Regions from separate parts of the Bradyrhizobium sp. CCBAU 11386 genome, predicted to be linked through region 2. Evidence: riboswitches for the same ligand, from Rfam matches in the RefSeq annotation. Region 2 holds a riboswitch; each other region holds the start of a gene.
The links. A riboswitch is a leader RNA that binds a small molecule or an ion and turns the genes downstream of it on or off. The one in region 2 is predicted to bind cobalamin.
Positions count from the first base shown of each region.

Region 1: it holds a riboswitch for cobalamin, as region 2 does, so the genes downstream of both, XI09_RS41195 (TonB-dependent receptor) here and metE (5-methyltetrahydropteroyltriglutamate--homocysteine S-methyltransferase) in region 2, are expected to answer to the same signal.
Region 3: it holds a riboswitch for cobalamin, as region 2 does, so the genes downstream of both, XI09_RS41110 (DUF1636 domain-containing protein) here and metE (5-methyltetrahydropteroyltriglutamate--homocysteine S-methyltransferase) in region 2, are expected to answer to the same signal.

Region 1 covers NZ_LBKA01000259.1:130,718-136,764, reverse strand. Annotated here, with positions in the region: gene XI09_RS41200 (PepSY domain-containing protein) at 1-681, opposite strand, end outside; gene XI09_RS41195 (TonB-dependent receptor) at 694-3,063, opposite strand; cobalamin riboswitch at 3,177-3,378, opposite strand; gene XI09_RS41190 (histidine phosphatase family protein) at 3,451-4,023, shown strand; gene cobT (nicotinate-nucleotide--dimethylbenzimidazole phosphoribosyltransferase) at 4,030-5,082, opposite strand; gene cobF (precorrin-6A synthase (deacetylating)) at 5,093-5,842, opposite strand; gene XI09_RS41175 (energy-coupling factor ABC transporter permease) at 5,889-6,047, opposite strand, start outside.
Region 2 covers NZ_LBKA01000008.1:33,294-39,340, forward strand. Annotated here, with positions in the region: gene XI09_RS02690 (nodulate formation efficiency C protein) at 737-1,603, opposite strand; cobalamin riboswitch at 2,573-2,775, shown strand; gene metE (5-methyltetrahydropteroyltriglutamate--homocysteine S-methyltransferase) at 2,877-5,222, shown strand; gene XI09_RS02700 (hypothetical protein) at 5,857-6,047, opposite strand, start outside.
Region 3 covers NZ_LBKA01000259.1:114,770-120,816, reverse strand. Annotated here, with positions in the region: gene cobN (cobaltochelatase subunit CobN) at 1-2,506, opposite strand, end outside; gene cobW (cobalamin biosynthesis protein CobW) at 2,506-3,555, opposite strand; gene XI09_RS41110 (DUF1636 domain-containing protein) at 3,552-3,926, opposite strand; cobalamin riboswitch at 4,023-4,242, opposite strand; gene cobO (cob(I)yrinic acid a,c-diamide adenosyltransferase) at 4,283-4,918, shown strand; gene XI09_RS41100 (cobyric acid synthase) at 4,930-6,047, shown strand, end outside.

The sequences.
Region 1 (6,047 bases), on a different contig from region 2:
CGCCCCCAACATCGCTGCGATCAGGGCCAGCAGCGATAGCGTCCAGACCACGCCGTCCCACAGCGCCCAGTTGCTCCTCAGAACCGTCGGGTAGATCCAGTGCAGCACGCTGCCGACGAGATTCCAGCCGCGCTCGCTCCGCGTCGTATCCAGGACGATTTCACCAGTACGCGACGAGACGTAGACCTCCGTCCCGGCGGCATCGCCAAGGGCCACGCGAAACAGCGGTCGGTGGCGATCAAAGCCGTTCGGTACGCTCCATTGATCGTAGTCCGCGTGCGCAACGATCGTCGCATGCGCGGCATCCAGCCCGCGCTGGCGCGCATGCGCCTGCACGATGGCGAGCGCGACCTCGGGCGACGACGCCGATGCATCCCGTCCGTCGGAAGCGCGGACCGCGCGCGAGCGTGAGGGCCCCGACACGACATAGACGGATCCATCGCTCCGCTGAATCAGGCGCAGGCGCGTAGCATCGGCGATTCCACTCGCAGCCACGGCATCGGCAACCGCCATGGTGGCCTGCACGCGCACGACCGGCGCAAGGCCGGCAAAACGTTCCGCTTCCGTCAATGACGGAAACGGAACGAAATGCATCACGATACCCGTCGCGAACCACATCGCGAACAGCAGGCAGAACGTGATCCCGAGCCAGCGATGCAGCAGGACGATCGCGCCCATCATGCGCTCAGCGTCCTACCATTTGAACGCCGCCGAGATCTCGTAGGTGCGCGGCGCGCCCAGGAGGATCTGGCCGGGATAGAACGGATCGCCCCAGATCGCGTAGCGCTTGTCGGTGAAGTTGCGCACCCGGAAGGTCAGGCGGGCCTGATCGACGGCATTGAACACCGTCTTGGGAATGTCGACGAAGGCGTAGACGTCGCCGACCGTGTAGGCGTTCATCGTCACCGTGTTGGCGTCGGTGTTGTAGCGGTCGCCGACGTGACGGCCGACGATGCCGAGCTCCACCGGCCACGGCGTGAAGAACCGGTACGACGCACCAGCATTCGCGACGATGCGCGGCACGTTCGGCGGCGTGTTGCCCGAGAACGAGCCGCCGACGAAATTGTAGTCGGCATAGCGCGCATCGACATAGGCGATGTTGCCCCATAGCCGGAGGGGCTCGATCGGCCGCACCGAGGCGGCGAGCTCGACGCCCTTCGATTCCTGTCGCCCGGCGATGTTGAGCGCCATGCCGCCGGCCGCGGCATAGACGTTCTTGCGCAGGATATCGTAGGCCGAGAACGACCATTCCGCCCGGTTGTCCCAGAACAGATGCTTGACGCCGGTCTCGTAGGTGCGCGACGTCGTCAGATCCAGCGGCTGGGTCGGCAACAGCAGGAAGATGTTGTTGGCGGAAACGTCGGCACCGGTGGCATACTGGCTGAAGAAGGTCAGGCCGGGCACGGCCTCCCAGGTGTAGCCGATGCGACCCGTCACCGGCGCCCAGTCCTTCGTGAACGGAAAGCCCGCGTTCACTAGACCGTTCTGGTCGGTCGAGTTGCGGTCGAGCCCGATATGTTCGACGCGGAGGCCGCCGATCAGCGCGAAGGTCCGCGTCAGCTTCAGCCGGTCCTCGAACGACAGCGCCTCGTTGTCGATGCGCGCGGTCTGCTGCTTGGTCGTGAGATCGCCGTAGAAGCCACGAACAGGATCGACCAGAGAGACGAAATCCTCCGGGAAATTTGCGGCGCCCGGCCTGACGAAATCGAGATAACTCGACGACAGCGTGGTGACTAGACGGTTGTCAAAGCCGGCGATGTTCGCATCCCAAGTCAGGTCGGTGATGTTGCCGACGAGCCGCTGGCTGTGTGCGACGTAAAAACGGCTGCGGTCGACCGTGTTCATGTGCGGGCCGGGATTCGTGGTGAACGCCTCGACCTCGTTGTTGAACCACGAACGTTCCGCGCCGTAGGCATAGGCCTGACTTTTCAGCATCAGGTCGGGCGCAAGCTTCAGCTCGAACCCGCCGCGCAGCCAAACCTCTTGCGCCACGTTGCGGTTGTCGAGCACGTTGTAGTTGGTGTTGAACGTGCGATCGTCGATCGTAATTGATCCAAGATTCGATTTAGTGAAGTCCGACACGTAAGTACCCGATACGATGCCGCTCGTCGCATGCGAGCCACTGAAAGCGGCCGGCACCAGCGGCGCGCCCCAATAGGCCTTTCCGCGATCCTCGCGGTACTCGATCGCGCCCCAGACCTTGAGACTGTCGGAGACGCGGTAGTTGAGCTGGCCAGACACGTCGAGCGTCTTGGTATTGGTGTCGTCGACAAAACCGTTGAGCGAGGAGCGGCTGATGTCGAAGCGGTAGTCGAGGCCCTGGACGTTGGTGCTGCCGCCCGAGCCGTAATGGGTACGGAACGAGTTCAGGGAGTCGTACGAGAAGTCCGCCTCGTTGCGGATCGCTCCGGTGTGTGGCTGCTTTGTGACGAAGTTGATAGCCCCGCCGGCGGCGCCCTCGCCCGAGATCAGCGAGGCCGGGCCCTTCAGGAATTCGACGGCCTCCAGATTGGCCGTGTCCATGATCCGCGAGGTCATGTTCTGCGGGCCGATCTTGATGCCGTTATAGAGCGTGTTGATCTGGCTGTTGGTGAAGCCGCGCATCGAGAAACCCGCCGGCTCCCCCGGACTATCGCCGGAGGTCACGCCGACCGCACCTTGGGCCACCTCGGACACGGTGCGATAGCCCTGCTCGCGCATGGTCTCGGCTGAGATCACCTCGACGGTCGCCGGCGTCTCGCGCACGGTGAGGCCGAGACGCGAGGCGCTTTCGGCCACCGCATTGCTGTTGAGCGGCGTTGGCGCCGCCGCGGCCGGCACGGCAGGCTTGGGCGCCGCCGATGCGGCCGCTGACCGGCGCGGCGTTGCGCGGCGCGCACTCTGCGCGTCCCGCCCGGCCGGCTTTGCCTGCTTGCGGGATTGGTTGGGCGACACCTCGACGGGTGGCAGCGGTTCGCGGACCTGCTGCGCCAGCGCGGCGGGCAGATCGGCGACTGTAAACGACGTGAAAGCAGCGGAGGCGAGCAGGAAACGGCGCGATCGTCCAAGACGGATAGAAGACACAGCGGGACCTCGGTATGACGTCAGTGGCACGTCACAGCGAACGAGGTCTCACCTTTGGCTTGTCAGCCGTCCGATGAAGCCGAATGTCTGTACTCCCCGACCGACATCTTCGCGTGTGACCACGGCTGACGGCAGGTCTCCTGGCTCGCGGGTCGTCACCACTTCGTCGCCTTCCCGGGACCGAGGACCCAGTGGCTTCTGACGAAGGATTATCCGCTTACAGTTGCGGGGGCAGCCGCGGCGTTGGGGAAACATCCCCGCACCGCATTCCCTTTTCATCCCCTCTCGGGGGAAACCGTCGCGAGCATCTAGGATTACGATCGAGACAGAGTCAATGTGCCAGTTGCGGCGTTATTGCCACAGCGACCAACTTCCTTGGAGATGAGCATGGAAGGCAAGACCTTCCTCTGGCTGATCCGTCATGCGCCCGTCGCCGGCGTCGCGGGGACGATCCACGCGCCGGACGCGCCCGCCGATCTCGGCGATCGCGCGCAACTGGAGGCGCTGCGGCAGCGCTTGCCGCAGGACTCTGCGAGCTATGCCAGCCCGTCGCGGCGCACGGTCGAGACCGCGCGCGTGCTGGGGCTCGAACCGGAGCTGGTGGGCGAGTTCAGCGAGCAGGATTTTGGCGATTGGACCGGCCGGCGGCATGATGAACTCGCAGCGACCGGTGGCGATGCCTACGCGCAATTCTGGGACGATCCGGCGCACGCACGACCACCGGGAGGTGAAAGCTTTGAGGACCAGGTCGCGCGCGTGCGACGTGGGCTGTCACGAATCGAAGCTGGACGCGCAACGCTCGTCGTGCATTCCGGCACGATCCGCGCCGCACTGTGCATCGCGCTGGATCTTGCGCCGCAAGCTGCCCTGCGCTTCGTGATCGATCCGCTGTCGCTCACCAGGATCGACCGGCTCGCGACCGGCTGGCGCGTCGTGTCGGTCAATCAGCGCGTGGCGTGAGCCGGATCAGGCCGGGCGATCCGGCACATTGGCCTGCGCGAAGGTCGCCATGCCGTTGTGAAGGCTACAGGCGAGCCGTACCAGCGGCAGCGCGATGGCAGCGCCCGATCCCTCCCCGAGCCTGAGATCGAGGCTGATCAGCGGCTGCACGTTCAGGGCGCGAAGCATCAGCCGATGCCCCTGCTCCGCCGATTGATGCGACGGCAAAAGGAACGGCTGGCACGACGGATTGAGCCGCACGGCCGCCAGTGCCGCGACCGACACGATGAAGCCGTCGATCAATACAGGGATGCGGCGCTGCGCGGCCGCAATGATGGCGCCGCAGATGGCCGCGATCTCGAGGCCGCCGACGGCGCACAGGATTTTTTCAGGCGACGCAGCCGCAACGCCATGGCGCGCAATCGCGGCATCGATCACGCGCGCCTTGTGCGCACGGCCGGCCGCATCGACGCCGGTCCCGCTGCCCGCGATTTCCTCGGCGCTCACGCCGAGCAGGCTCGCCGCGATCGCCGCCGAGGTCGTGGTGTTGCCGATGCCCATCTCGCCGAAGATCAGAAGATCGGGCTGGCTGGCTTCCGCGCGCGCGACGGCGCGCTGACCGGCTTCGAAGGCGAAGGCCAGCTCGGACGGTGTGAGCGCAGCCTCGACACTGAAATCGCGAGTGCCGCTGCGCGGCTTGTCGATGACGATGCCCGCTACCGCCTCCGGCGCCAACGTGCCGGCGTCAACCACCTCCAGGCTCGAACCAAGCTCACGCGCCAGCACCGAGATAGCCGCCCCACCGGAGGCAAAATTCGCCATCATCGCGATGGTCACTGCTTGCGGATAGGCCGACACGCCTTGCGCGACGATGCCGTGATCACCGGCGAAAATGATGATCGGCACGCGTGCCGCGCGTGGCTGCTTGGTCGCCTGCAGGCCCGCGAGCTCGATCGCGAGCTGCTCGAGCCGGCCGAGCGCGCCCGTCGGCTTCGTCAGTTGCGCCTGCCGCGCGATCGCCGCCTCGCGATGGGCCGCGGAGATATCGGGGCACTTTTGGTAGACCCATTCGGGGAGCATGCTGCCTCGCTTACGGCCTGCGCTTGAGAATGTAGCTGTCCATGATCCAGCCATGCCGCTCGCGCGCCTCCTGCCGCAGCGCGGCGATGCGCGGGCCCACCTCGGCCAGCGCACCGGACATGATGATCTGATCGGGCATGCCGAGATAAGCGCCCCACCAGATGTCGAGCCCGGCCGGATCGAGCGACTTGAACGCGGTGCCGCCATCGAGCATCACGACCACGGTGTCGACGCCCTGCGGCCAGCCGCCCTCACGCAAGCGCCTTCCCGTCGTAACCAGAAAGGGCTCGCCGATGTCGTTGAGCGGCAGCGCATGCGCCGCGCACAGCGCCTGGATCGACGTGATACCGGGAATGACCTCGATCTCCGGCAGGGGATCGAGCCGTCGCGCAATGCGCAGCGAGGAATCGTAGAGCGAAGGATCGCCCCAGATCAGCAGCGCGACCCTGCCGTCACCTTCGAGATGGCTTGCGATTGTCTGCGACCAAATCGCCGCAACCGCATCGTGCCAATCGTCGACGCCCTTGCGGTAGTCCGCCTCGCCCGCATCGCGCACGGGAAGATCGAACTCGGCGATGCGCGTGGTGTCGCTGCTGAGCACATCCGCGCAGATCGTCCGCCTGAGATCGGCGAGATCGGATTTCGCCGTCCCCTTGCGCGGGATCAGGACGAGATCGGCCGCGTTGATGGCGCGGGTCGCGGCGCGCGTGAGCTGCTCGGGATCGCCGCAACCGATGCCTATCAGGGAGAGCGTGAGCATCACGTTCGCGAAGGGCGGCCATCACGGCCGCCCTTTCGCTTGTCTCTCAAGCCGCGTTGTGCAGGCGCGGGGTCACGAGGCCGGGCGCGGTGACGCCGCGCAGCGACTTCGCCAGCGCCAGCACGGCGAGATCGGCCAGCGGCTCGATCACGATGACGAGCGCATACGAGGCCGCGAAGGTCGCGATGTTGACGAGGTTGGTCAC
Region 2 (6,047 bases):
TCGCACCTCCGAGCTCCACATAATCGTACGTGGTGCTGCCGCACCGTTCGTATAATCGGACCGGATTGTTCATGACCCAGGCTGCCCGATGGGCGGCCGCTCTTTCGTGGTACTGACCGCATATTGACGCGCCACGCGGACCAACTGCCGCTTTTCTTGAGAAGCAAGCATCATCGATCGTCGACGCTCGATCGGGCCGTGCTCCATGCTCGCCCAGCAGATCAGCTGATCCGACCGGGCCCTCGTACAAAATGGCCGGCTTCATCGGGCGACGGCAGGACATTGCTCTCCTTGAACGTGAATTTGAAGTTCACCGTGTATCGTTGATCATCCCGTACGGGCGGCGTCCCATCGGCAAATCAACCCATATCGAACAGGCCTCGCTGGGGCAGCCCGTCATCTGCCGCCCGTAGCCCACCAGGCGGCGAACGATAGCTCCGTTCTTTTGCGCGACGAGTGCCTGATCGTTCTTCTTGTGGGCCCTGGAACGAGTGACTTCAACATCGTGAGCGGCGCCACGGCACGACCGTGTCGTTCGTGAACGCTGTCGTTGTCAAAATCGAGCCCGCGAACGGGTCAGGGAAATAGGTTCTGCGCGCGCTCCGATCACGGGCCGAAGGCTCGCGACTGTTGCGAAGGCGTAAACACCGCGACTTTGGAGCGCATATGTTTTGCAGTTGCTCTGAGGCGCTCGGCGCCCAAAGAGCTGCGGCGCGATCCTGCTCTGCGCGACTATTTACCGAGGCCTGTCGCGCCCGTCTAACTCTTCCCATTCCTTCGGCTCTATGCGATCGAACCAGGAGCCGGGAGGGAACGCCGCGATACGCTTGGCAAAGAAGGATTGCGGCTCCCAATCGTATCCTTCGCTCTTCTCGAAAATGATGACCCCGTTGTGAGTAAAAAAGCGGGGCCCGGGGATATTACAGTTCACCAAAAGCAGAACGCGCCACAGACCCCCTTTCTCGGTCGGCTTATCATTCGGCTTCGGCAAGTAGTCAACTCCAACAGGTTCGACGATAGTGCAGCGGCCCTGCCGCAGAAGATTGCCGAGCGGACCTCGCGTGGTCGTGACAAAGTTGAAGTTGGCCAGGTCATGCAGAAAGCGATGATTTGCGTCCCTTTCGCCATCCGCGACTTCACTGGCGATCAACGAGAGCGCCAGGGCGCGCCAGCCCAATTCCATCGGCTTTGCATAGGTCGACGCAAGTTGAATCGTTCCGTCGAATGCGATCTTCCAGGTGATAACGTACTGTTCGTCTGATTTATTGTCCCGGTGCCTGGTCCAGGAAACGAAAACATATTCATCTCGGTCAAATCCTTCAGCAACGCCCCACGTTCGAGGGACGAACTGTGCGACCTTCGAGACGTTGGAGAGAATGTGTTCTATCGTCTCACCGTCTTGCGCTCGCCACGTGGACTTGACTCTTTCGACGAGGGCGCTTTCGTTGGCACGAACACTGTTGCTCGTCGCAGCCAGTCCGACCAGGCAGATCAGCGATGGACCAAGACAAAACCATAGCGCGCGTCTTCCAGACATTTTCTTCACAACCGTCGGCCTATCTGGTTTTTCATCAACACGTCTTTCAAAGCGGGCAACCTTCAACCTGTTATGCGCGAGCGCAATAAGTTAGCGTCGACGCGACGGGGCGACCGATGGTGTCCCGCGCGAGCAGGCGCTCCCCTCTATGTCACGCGCCGCTAACTTCAGTCGCCAGCGACAGCCCGGATTTGCTGTGCTGGACATGCCCAGCAGGAGGGCCTGGGCATGCCGATGACTTGCATTCTTCGTGCCAGGTAACAGACGGAAATTCTTACCGGTTTTGTGTCTTCTTTGTCGACTTTCCGACTTGCACACGTTTCGATCGTTCCATTCAGCCTATCCATCGCGGCTTACCGATCCTCGTCCCGCACCGGATATTCGACGGCGCAGGGGAACGCTTCGGTGCCAAGTTCCTGATGAGAATTCGGAGCACGTTTGCCGCCATTGAACCGTTTGGTTCGGTTGCAGGAATGTGGGCTTTCGATCTCTGCCATGCCTTTGGCCGCTTGTGGCCACGGGGCCGCGGCGCGTTTGGCGCTCCTTTCGCGATATGCGGCGGCTCCGGAAGTCGAGAGCAGCCTCAGTCAGCTGCGGTTTGCACTCGATGGCCAACGACGCCAAGCCGATCTTTACGCCGAGCATTTGGAGTCTGGCTCGCACCGCAAATCAACCTGCTCGCCGGTATGTTGCTGACTTTCGCCAGGTGTCTTAGGCCTATTCAATACGGATCCTGTTGGTCGAGAAGGCGGTTGGATGGCGGACGTGCTCGATGAACCGCTGGGAAGCCGGGACTCGCATCAAATGCGTTCTGCTCGAGGCAGCAGTCCCGACCGCGCAAGCCGCATTTGCCCCTTCCACCGATCTGGCGTGCGGCCCCACGCGCACGCAGCTCCGATGGTCATTCCGACATCGCTGATTGGAGAGCGCTTCTACATCGTGGTCAACGAAAGAGATGCACGTCATTCCCGTAGCAGATGTCGCAGCGTTAGCTTGAGATATAATCTGAGAGGTTGACGGAAGAGTTCTCTTGCCGATAATCCAACTCGTCGAGGTTCTCCGGTTTGCATTTGATCCGGAGCTAAGAGGGAAGCCGGTGAAAATGCCGGCGCTGCCCCCGCAACTGTGAGCGGCGAGCCGCTGTCCAACGATGTCACTGAAGCCTGCGCGGCTTCGGGAAGGCCGGACAGCAGCGATGACCCGCGAGCCAGGAGACCTGCCCCGGCATCTATTCGTCCGCGGGCGGGGTGTCCCGGTGGTGCGCTAAGCAGCCGTCGCACGCGCGACTTCCCCTGCCTGCGTCCGCCATGGCCTTTGCCCCCAACATGGGGTTAACGCTATGTCTCTTCTCTCCCTTCCGGTTGCCACGCTCGGAACGCCACGCATGGGTCCAAGGCGCGAGCTCAAACGCGCTCTCGAAAGCTATTGGGCCGGAAAAAGCAGCGAACAGCAGTTGCTCGAGGACGCAGCTGGCCTGCGTGCCGCGAACTGGGCTCGTCAGAATTCTATCGGCGTCACGGTGATTCCATCGAACGATTTCTCGCTGTATGACCAGGTGCTCGACACAAGTGTCATGGTTGGCGCCATCCCGGGCATCTACGCCTCGAAAGCCGAGTCCGTTTCGCTCAAGACGTACTTCGCCATGGCCCGCGGTTCACAATGCGACGACCAGGATGCGAGTTGCGGTCACGGACCGCGCGGATTTGGCGCACCCGCGCAGGAGATGACCAAGTGGTTCGACACCAACTACCACTACATGGTCCCCGAGTTTCACGGGGGACAGACTTTCAGACTGTGCTCTCGCAAGCCGATCGAGGAGTATGAGGAAGCTAAGGCCCTTGGCTTCCAGACCCGCCCTGTCCTGATCGGGCCGGTCACATTCCTAAAGCTCGGCAAGAGTGCCGATCCTGCGTTCCAGCCACTCTCGCTACTGGACGATCTGATACCGGTCTATATCGAGGTCCTGCAGGAATTGGCCAAACGCGGGGCAAAGTGGGTTCAGTTCGACGAGCCCTGCCTGGTTCTTGATCTGGGCGAGGTGGCGCGAAAATCCTTGCTACATGCTTATAACCGGCTCGCGAAGGAGGGGCCGGCCATCAAGATCATGGTTGCCAGCTATTTCGGCGACCTAGGCGACAATCTGGACACCGCCTTGAGCCTTCCAGTTGCCGGACTGCACCTCGATCTGGTTCGAGCGCCAGAGTTATTGGATCAGATCATCGCTGGCGGCCGAAGTGATCTTGTCATGTCTCTCGGTGTCATCGACGGCCGGAATGTATGGCGGTCGAATTTGTCGTCGCTCCGCCAGCGGCTGGAACCCGCGATTGCGAAGCTTGGCAAGGATCGTGTACAGATCGCCCCATCCTGTTCGCTGCTTCATGTGCCGGTCGATGTTGAACTCGAGACCGGACTCGCTTCCGACGTCAAGCGTTGGCTTGCTTTCTCGGTTCAGAAGATGCGTGAGCTTGCAACCCTGGCGCGGGCACTCGCAGGCGACCAGAATGCTGCGCTAGCTCTTGCCGAGTCGGAATGTGCCGCGACTGTCCGCCGGACTTCCCCGAAAATCCGTGATGCCAATGTCGCTGTCCGGATGAGAGCGATCGACCAGACCATGCGCCGGCGCGCCAGCCCATTTGCCCGTCGTGCCGAGATCCAAAGCAATCGTTTCGGACTACCGGCTTTCCCTACCACGACGATCGGATCGTTTCCGCAGAGCACAGAGGTCCGGAATGCCCGTGCAGCGCATGCACGAGGCGCGATGAGCGACGAGCAATACGACCGGTTCCTCAAGGAGGAGACTGCGCGCGCCGTACGTTGGCAGGAGGATATCGGTCTTGACGTCCTCGTGCACGGCGAATTTGAGCGCAATGACATGGTGCAGTACTTCGGCGAGCACCTCGCCGGCTTCGCATTTACCACGAACGGATGGGTGCAATCCTACGGCTCGCGCTGCGTCAGGCCACCGATCCTGTTTGGCGATGTCTTGCGGTCGAAGCCGATCACCGTGGAGTGGTGGCGCTACGCGCAATCACTAACCAGGAAGCCGATGAAGGCGATGTTGACCGGACCGGTGACGATCTTGAACTGGTCCTTTGTTCGCGATGATATTCCCAGAAGCGAGATCTGCCGCCAGATTGCGCTCGCGATCCGAGACGAAGTCCGCGATCTCGAGAACGCTGGTGCGACCATGATCCAGATCGACGAAGCTGCACTCCGCGAAGGATTGCCGTTGCGTCGATCGGAGTGGACGGCTTATCTCGACTGGGCCGTGGATTGCTTCCGCATCTGCTCATCTGGCGTCGCCGATCAAACGCAAATTCATACGCATATGTGCTACTCGGAGTTCAACGACATCATGGGTGCGATCGCTGCAATGGACGCGGATGTCATCTCGATCGAGACGTCGCGCTCGAAAATGGAACTACTCGACGCGTTCAGGAACTACGAATATCCAAATCAGATCGGGCCAGGCGTGTACGACATCCACTCTCAACGTGTTCCCGAGACAGGCGAAATGAAGGAGCTGATGGCATTGGCTCGGGCACGGCTGCGGGATTCGCAGCTCTGGGTCAATCCGGACTGCGGCCTGAAGACGCGCAAATGGGAGGAGGTTCGGCCGGCGCTAGCGAACATGGTCGCTGCCGCCCGCGAATTGCGCGCTGCATCCGATCCGCTAGGCCGTTGATCGCGGGCCTGGGCCTTTTCTCGACAAAGCTGATCCGCTTGTGGTCATTTGCGCTCTCGATAATCTCGAGGGAGCCTTGGGAACGCAAAAAAATGCCCGGCCTTGGCGGGCCGGGCGGAAGGAAAGTCTGGGAGGAACGACCGCTGGCGCATCGCGCCGACTTCCATCGGCGGAGGGAGGACAGCCGACGGTTCGATCACGGCGAGGACATTCGCCGAAAATCTGAGCCCAGTTAAAGCACAAGCTCAGCGTAAGCTCAATTGTGCCGTGGTATGCGACCGTATAGCCTGAGTTTTAGAAGTCTACACGAAGGTTTGTAGCTCATGAGCACGTCGGCAACGAGGGGCAGTGATGCCGGCGGTCGCCGCGGGGGCCACCCGCAAATTGGTGCGCTTCCTGGCTGGAAACGATATGCTTGATCACCGCGGCGATACGAAAAACCGGGCTCCAAGGATCTCGCAAACGTACGAATGCATGAGCGGCTACTGTTGATTGGGACCCTGATTAAGGCAGTCGTCGGTCGACCGGTTCCACCGATAGTCAGTTTCGGCTTGGGCCTCTGTTTGAGATCTATGAGCGGACGAGTTAGAGAACGTCACGAACTTGAAGGTGGCGGGTGCCAATAGGGTGCTACTCAGAAGTGAGTGTGGTCCTGCGCCAAAAATAGGCCAGTTAAGTGATGGCGATTTCGAACCCGACACGACTCGGCTCGGCGCAGCCGGTTTAGACCGCCGGACTGTGTGTAGCCCCGCACCGAGGAAGATGAGCGTCGAACGACGATGCGAACCAGGAACTGGAACTCTGCGCCATCAGCTACGGAAAGCC
Region 3 (6,047 bases), on a different contig from region 2:
CCTCGGCCGCAGCTTCGAACAATTGCGCAAGGCCGGAGAAGACATCGCGGAACAGGCCCGACACCCGCAGCGTGACGTCGATGCGAGGGCGCCCGAGCTCGGCCGGCGCGATGATGTCATAGCCGGTCACACGGCCGGAGGCGTGATCCCAGCGCGGTGCAAGCCCCGCCAGATGCAGCGCCATCGCGAACTCTTCGCCGGCGGTCCGCATCGTCGCCGAGCCCCAGAGATCGACCACGAGGCCCTTCGGCCAGTCGCCGTGATCCTGCAAGTGGCGGCGAAGCAGCTCTTCCGCGAGCTTGATGCCTTGCGCATGCGCCGACGGCGTCGGCACGGCGCGCGGATCGACGGCAAAGAGATTGCGTCCCGTCGGCAGCACGTCCTGGCGCCCGCGATAGGGTGACCCTGACGGCCCCGGTGCAATGCGCTTCCCCGCAAGTGCGGCACGCAGCGCGTTCCGTTCCGCTTCGCCGCAGGCGCCGCGGCCGAACACGTGCAGGCCGTCGCCGAACTGGCTTTCCTTGAGATCGCAGACAAAGCGATCGATCCGCGGGATCGCCTCGGCTGGTGCTGCCGATGCATCGAGGCCGAGATCGTCCTCCAGTCCGGCCACGCGCGCCTCCTCCCGGATCGCGGCGATCAGACGCTGGCGGCGGGCGGGATCGAGACCATCGGCCGTCGAATATTCGTCGAGGAGCTGTTCAAGCCGGCGCAAGCCTTCCGGCACGGCCGAGCTTGCCAGCGGCGGCGGCAGATGGCCGATGGTGACGGCGCCGATGCGCCGCTTGGCCTGCGCGGCCTCGCCGGGGTCGTTGACGATGAAGGGATAGATGACAGGCAGATCGCCGATCAGGGCTTCCGGCCAGCAGCTCGATGACAGCGCCACGGATTTTCCGGGCAGCCATTCAAGCGTGCCATGCGCGCCCATGTGCACGACAGCATCAACGGCCTGCTCGCGGAGCCAGAGATAGAACGCGACATAGGCGTGGCGTGGCGTGCGGGCGAGATCGTGATAGTCGGCGTCGCGCGTGGTTGCATCGCCGCGTTCCGGCTGAACCGCGATGATCGACTTGCCGCACTGGATCGCGGCGAAGTGGAATGCGCCGTCGCGGCAGCCCGGATCGCTCTCAGGCGCGCCCCAGGCCTGCGCGAGATCATCCTGCAAGGGTTGCGGAAGGCGCGAGAGCGCCGCGCGATAATTGGCGAGGCCCCAGGTGAGTTGCTGTCTCAGCAGCGTCTCGCCGAGCGCATGAACCGGTGCGACACAGAAGCCAGTCTCCGCGAGATCTGACACCAAGGCTTCGACCGAGGCCAACGCGTCGAGACCCACCGCGTGCGCGATCTGGTGCGGGCGGCCCGGATAGTTCGAGAGCACGATCGCCAGCCGCTTCTCGCCGGCCGGCTTCACCGCAAGCTTCCGCCAAGCCGCGACACGTGCGGCAACGGCCTTCACGCATTGCTCGTCAGCTCGATGCGCAAGGTGCGAAAACTGCAAATCAGGATCACGTTCCGCAGCCGACTTAAAACTCACCACGCCCGCGAACAGGCGACCGTCGACCTCGGGCAGCACCACATGCATCGCAAGATCGCCGGGCGACAGGCCGCGCAGCGACTCCGCCCAATCTTCGCGACGCGCCGTGGAGAGCGCGACCTGGAACACGGGACACGATGCCGCATCGAACGGTGTCGTGCCGTCGTCGCCGACCGCGGAGAACGCGGTCGCATTGACGATCGCGGCCGGAGGATCTTGCGCAAGATGCGCCCCCAGCCAGTCCGCAACGCCCGCTGCCTTCAAAGAGATGACGAATACGCCATACGCGTCAAACCCCTTCTCGCGCAGCGCGGCAATCAGCGCGTCGACCGGGCCGGTGTCCGCGGCGGTGAGGTACGAGCGATAGAACGTCACCAGCGCGCGCGGTTTCCCCTCGCCGTCCCGCATCGCCGCGATGACGCCGCGGGCGGGATCGTAGAAGCCCATCTCGGGCACGGTCATCTCGCCGACGACCGGACCGGCATAGAGTCCCGAAGCCAGCGCAAGCTGCGCGATCGCCGCTTGCGCCGCGACCGGACCACCGGTGTCGCAGAGCACCTTCAACCGGCGCAGCGTCGAGACCGGCAGGGTTGAGTATGCATCGAGCCGTGTGTCGTCGCGGCCATCGGCCGGCAGCACCGCGAGCACGATACCGCGCGCCTTCGCGAGTTGCTGGAGAGCCGCGAGGCCGTAGGGCCAATAGGACTCACCGCCGATCAGGCGGACCAGAATGCCGCGTGCCTGGGCCAGCGTGCGCTCGATATAGGTGTCGACCGACAACGGATGACGCAGCTCCGCGAGATTGGCGAGCCGCAGCGACGGCAGGCTGTCGCGGCCTCGGCGCCAGCCGGCCGCGAACGCGGCGAGATCGGAATCCGAGTACGAGAGCACCACGAGATCGGCCGGGTCCTGGCCGATGTCCCTTGGCGTCGCGGTCTCTTCCAGACCGCGGCTCTCGCGGAAGACGACGTGCATCAGATGCCAGATCCTGAAAGACCAAGTCCCGCTCTTATCGCGGCCTCGTCGATATCGCCGTGCTCGCCGATCACAACGAGCTTTGACTGCCGCGCGATCGCGCCCCAGGGCTTGTCGAACTGGTGACGCACGCGCTCGCCGACGGCCTGGAGCAGCAGGCGCATCGGCTTGCCCGCGACCGCGATGTAACCCTTGGCACGAAGCACGTTCTGCTCGCGCGCCAGACGCTGAACCGAGGCGACCAGCACATCGATATCCGCCACCTCCGGAAGGTCGATCACGACGGAGGCAAAGTCGTCGTGCTCATGCTCCTCTTCGCCGTCGTGATGCGACGGGCGGGCGGCGAGATCATTCTCGGCGGCGGCACCGAGACCGAGGATGACGCGCGCATCGATCGCGCCATCGGTAACGGGAAGCATCGGCACGCGGCGCGGCATCTCTGCGGTGATGGCAGCCTTGGCCGCTTCGAGTCCCGCCGGGCCGGCAAGATCGGCCTTGGTCAGCAGCACGATGTCGGCGCAGGCGATCTGGTCCTCGAACACTTCCGACAGCGGCGTCTCGTGATCGATATTTTCGTCCGCCGCACGCTGCGCTTCCACTGCGGCCGGATCCGGCGCAAAGCGACCGGCGGCGACGGCCTCGGCATCGGCCAACGCAATCACGCCGTCCACCGTGATGCGCGAGCGGATCTCCGGCCAGTCGAACGCCTTGAGCAAAGGCTTGGGCAGCGCGAGGCCCGAGGTCTCGATCAGGATATGATCGGGTCTGACGGGCCGCGCCAGCAACAGTTCCATGGTCGGGATGAAATCGTCGGCAACGGTGCAGCAGATGCAGCCATTGGCGAGCTCGACGATGTTTTCCTCCGGGCAATTGGCATCGGCGCAGGACTTCAGGATCTGGCCGTCGACACCCTCGCTGCCGAACTCGTTAACGAGCACCGCGAGCTTCTTGCCGTTGGGGTTGGCGAGCAGATGCTGGATCAGCGTCGTCTTGCCGGAGCCGAGAAAGCCGGTCACCACCGTGACCGGGACTTTTGCGAGCGAATTCATTCGGCGGCCTCCGGCACGACGGCAATGGGGGGAATGCGGGCAAGCGACTGCTTGCGGAAGATCTCGGGACGGCTGCGCCAGGGCACGAGACCGTCGGGCGCGGCCGAATAGGCCGCGGCGCCCGCGATCACGTCGCGCGCGTTGGCATCCGACAGGCGGCCATAGACATAGGACCAGCGGCCGGGCGCGCTCAGCGCGACCGAGCAGCCCTGGCTGCATGCCGACAGGCATTCGACGGGAACGACATTGACACCATCGGGCACGCCGGCGTCGACGATCGCACCGTGAAGGCGCTTGCCCGGCGTGACTTCGCCCTCGCCAAGCGTCTCGCCGGCGCGGCAGGTAATGCAGACGTGAAGTGTGACGGTCATCGCCTCTTCCAGAATAAACAGCGGGAGGCGAAGAGGCCCACGAACCGGTCTTGCGAGGGTCCGTTTCCCCGTCGCGGAACACCCCGTCCGCCGGTCCAAAAATCGTCCGCGCTGGCAGGTCTCCCGGCTTGCGGAGCAGGGTTTTGCCCTTCGATCCCCGCCTTCCCGATCCCGTGAGGGGTCAGTGGCTTCGGGCATCTCTCCGGTCACGGTCGCGGGGGCGGCTGCATTTTGGACCCAAATCTTGCCGATTCGGACCCTATCGCATTCCCTCTTCGCCTGTCATAGGACAGGAACCAACGCCGGGCCACCATTTGCCCCCGGCCGCCTCTTGTCAAGCCGAAGGACCAGGTACGATGACGCCTGAACCGGATACCCAAACGGGCGAGGAAACCGACGCCCGCCACGCCGCGAAAATGGCGAAGAAGAAGGCCGCCCGCGACAAGATCATGGCGACCAAGAGCGGCGAAAAGGGCCTCATCATCGTCCATACCGGCGCCGGCAAGGGAAAGTCGTCCTCGGCCTTCGGCATGATCGTGCGCTGCGTCGCCCATGGCTTCCCCTGCGCCGTCGTGCAGTTCATCAAGGGCGCCTGGGACACCGGCGAGCGCCGCCTGCTCACCGGCCATTTCGGCGATCTCTGCCAGTTCCATGCGATGGGCGAAGGCTTCACCTGGGAGACGCAGGACCGCGCCCGCGACATCGCCGCCGCACGCACCGGCTGGGAGAAGGCGAAGGAGCTGATCCTCGATCCCAGCCTGCGCATGGTCGTGCTGGACGAGATCAACATCGCGTTGCGCTACGACTATCTCGATATTGCTGAGGTCGTCGAATTCCTGTCGACAAAAAAGCCTGAGATGACGCATGTCGTGCTCACCGGGCGCAATGCCAAGGACGAACTGATCGAGATCGCCGACCTCGTCACCGAGATGACGCTGGTGAAACATCCGTTCCGCTCCGGCATCAAGGCGCAGGCCGGCGTCGAGTTCTGAAGACACACGCGATGGCGCGCGCATTGATGATCCAGGGGGCCGGCTCGGACGTGGGCAAGTCGCTCATCGTCGCCGGTCTCGCGCGCGCCTTCACGCGGCGCGGCCTGCGCGTGCTTCCCTTCAAGCCGCAGAACATGTCGAACAATGCGGCCGTGACCGTCGATGGCGGCGAGATCGGCCGCGCACAAGCACTGCAAGCCCTCGCCGCCGGCGTCGAGCCACACACCGACATGAATCCGGTACTGCTGAAGCCGGAGACCGACGTCGGTGCGCAGGTGATCGTGCATGGCAAGCGCATCGCAACTGCGCGTGCGCGTGACTATGCGGCGATGAAGCCACAGCTGATGGGCTCCGTGCTGGAGAGCTTCGAGCGGCTGAAGGCGCGGGCCGATCTCGTGCTGGTCGAAGGCGCCGGCAGTCCCGCCGAGGTGAACCTGCGCAAGGCCGACATCGCCAATATGGGCTTTGCCCGAAAGGCTGATGTGCCGGTTGTGCTGGTCGGCGATATCGACCGCGGCGGCGTCATCGCGCAGCTCGTCGGCATCAAAACGGTGATCGCCCCTGACGATGCCGCGATGATCCAGGGTTTTGTCATCAACAAGTTCCGCGGCGATCCCACGCTGTTCGACGACGGCTACAAGCTGATCGAGCAGAAGACGTCCTGGCGCGGCTTTGGCGTGCTACCCTGGTTTGCGCGCGCCGGCGAGCTACCGGCCGAGGACGCGCTGGGCCTCAGCGACGCGCGAAAGCCGGGCCAATGCAAGATCGCCTGCCTCGCGCTGTCACGGATTGCCAATTTCGACGATCTCGATCCGCTCAAGCTCGAGGCGGGCGTCGATCTCGTGATGGTGCGTCCGGGTGAGGCGATCCCCGGCGATGTGCGTCTCGTCATCGTCCCCGGCTCCAAATCGACCCGCGGCGATCTCGCCTTCCTGCGGGCGCAGGGCTGGGACATTGATCTCCTGGCGCATTATCGCCGTGGCGGCCACATCCTCGGCCTCTGCGGCGGCTATCAGATGCTCGGACGCAGTGTCGCCGATCCTGATGGCATCGAAGGCCCTGCCGGCGACACGCCCGGCCTCGGACTCCTGGATGTCGAAACGGTAATGAGTCCGCAGAAGACGCTGAC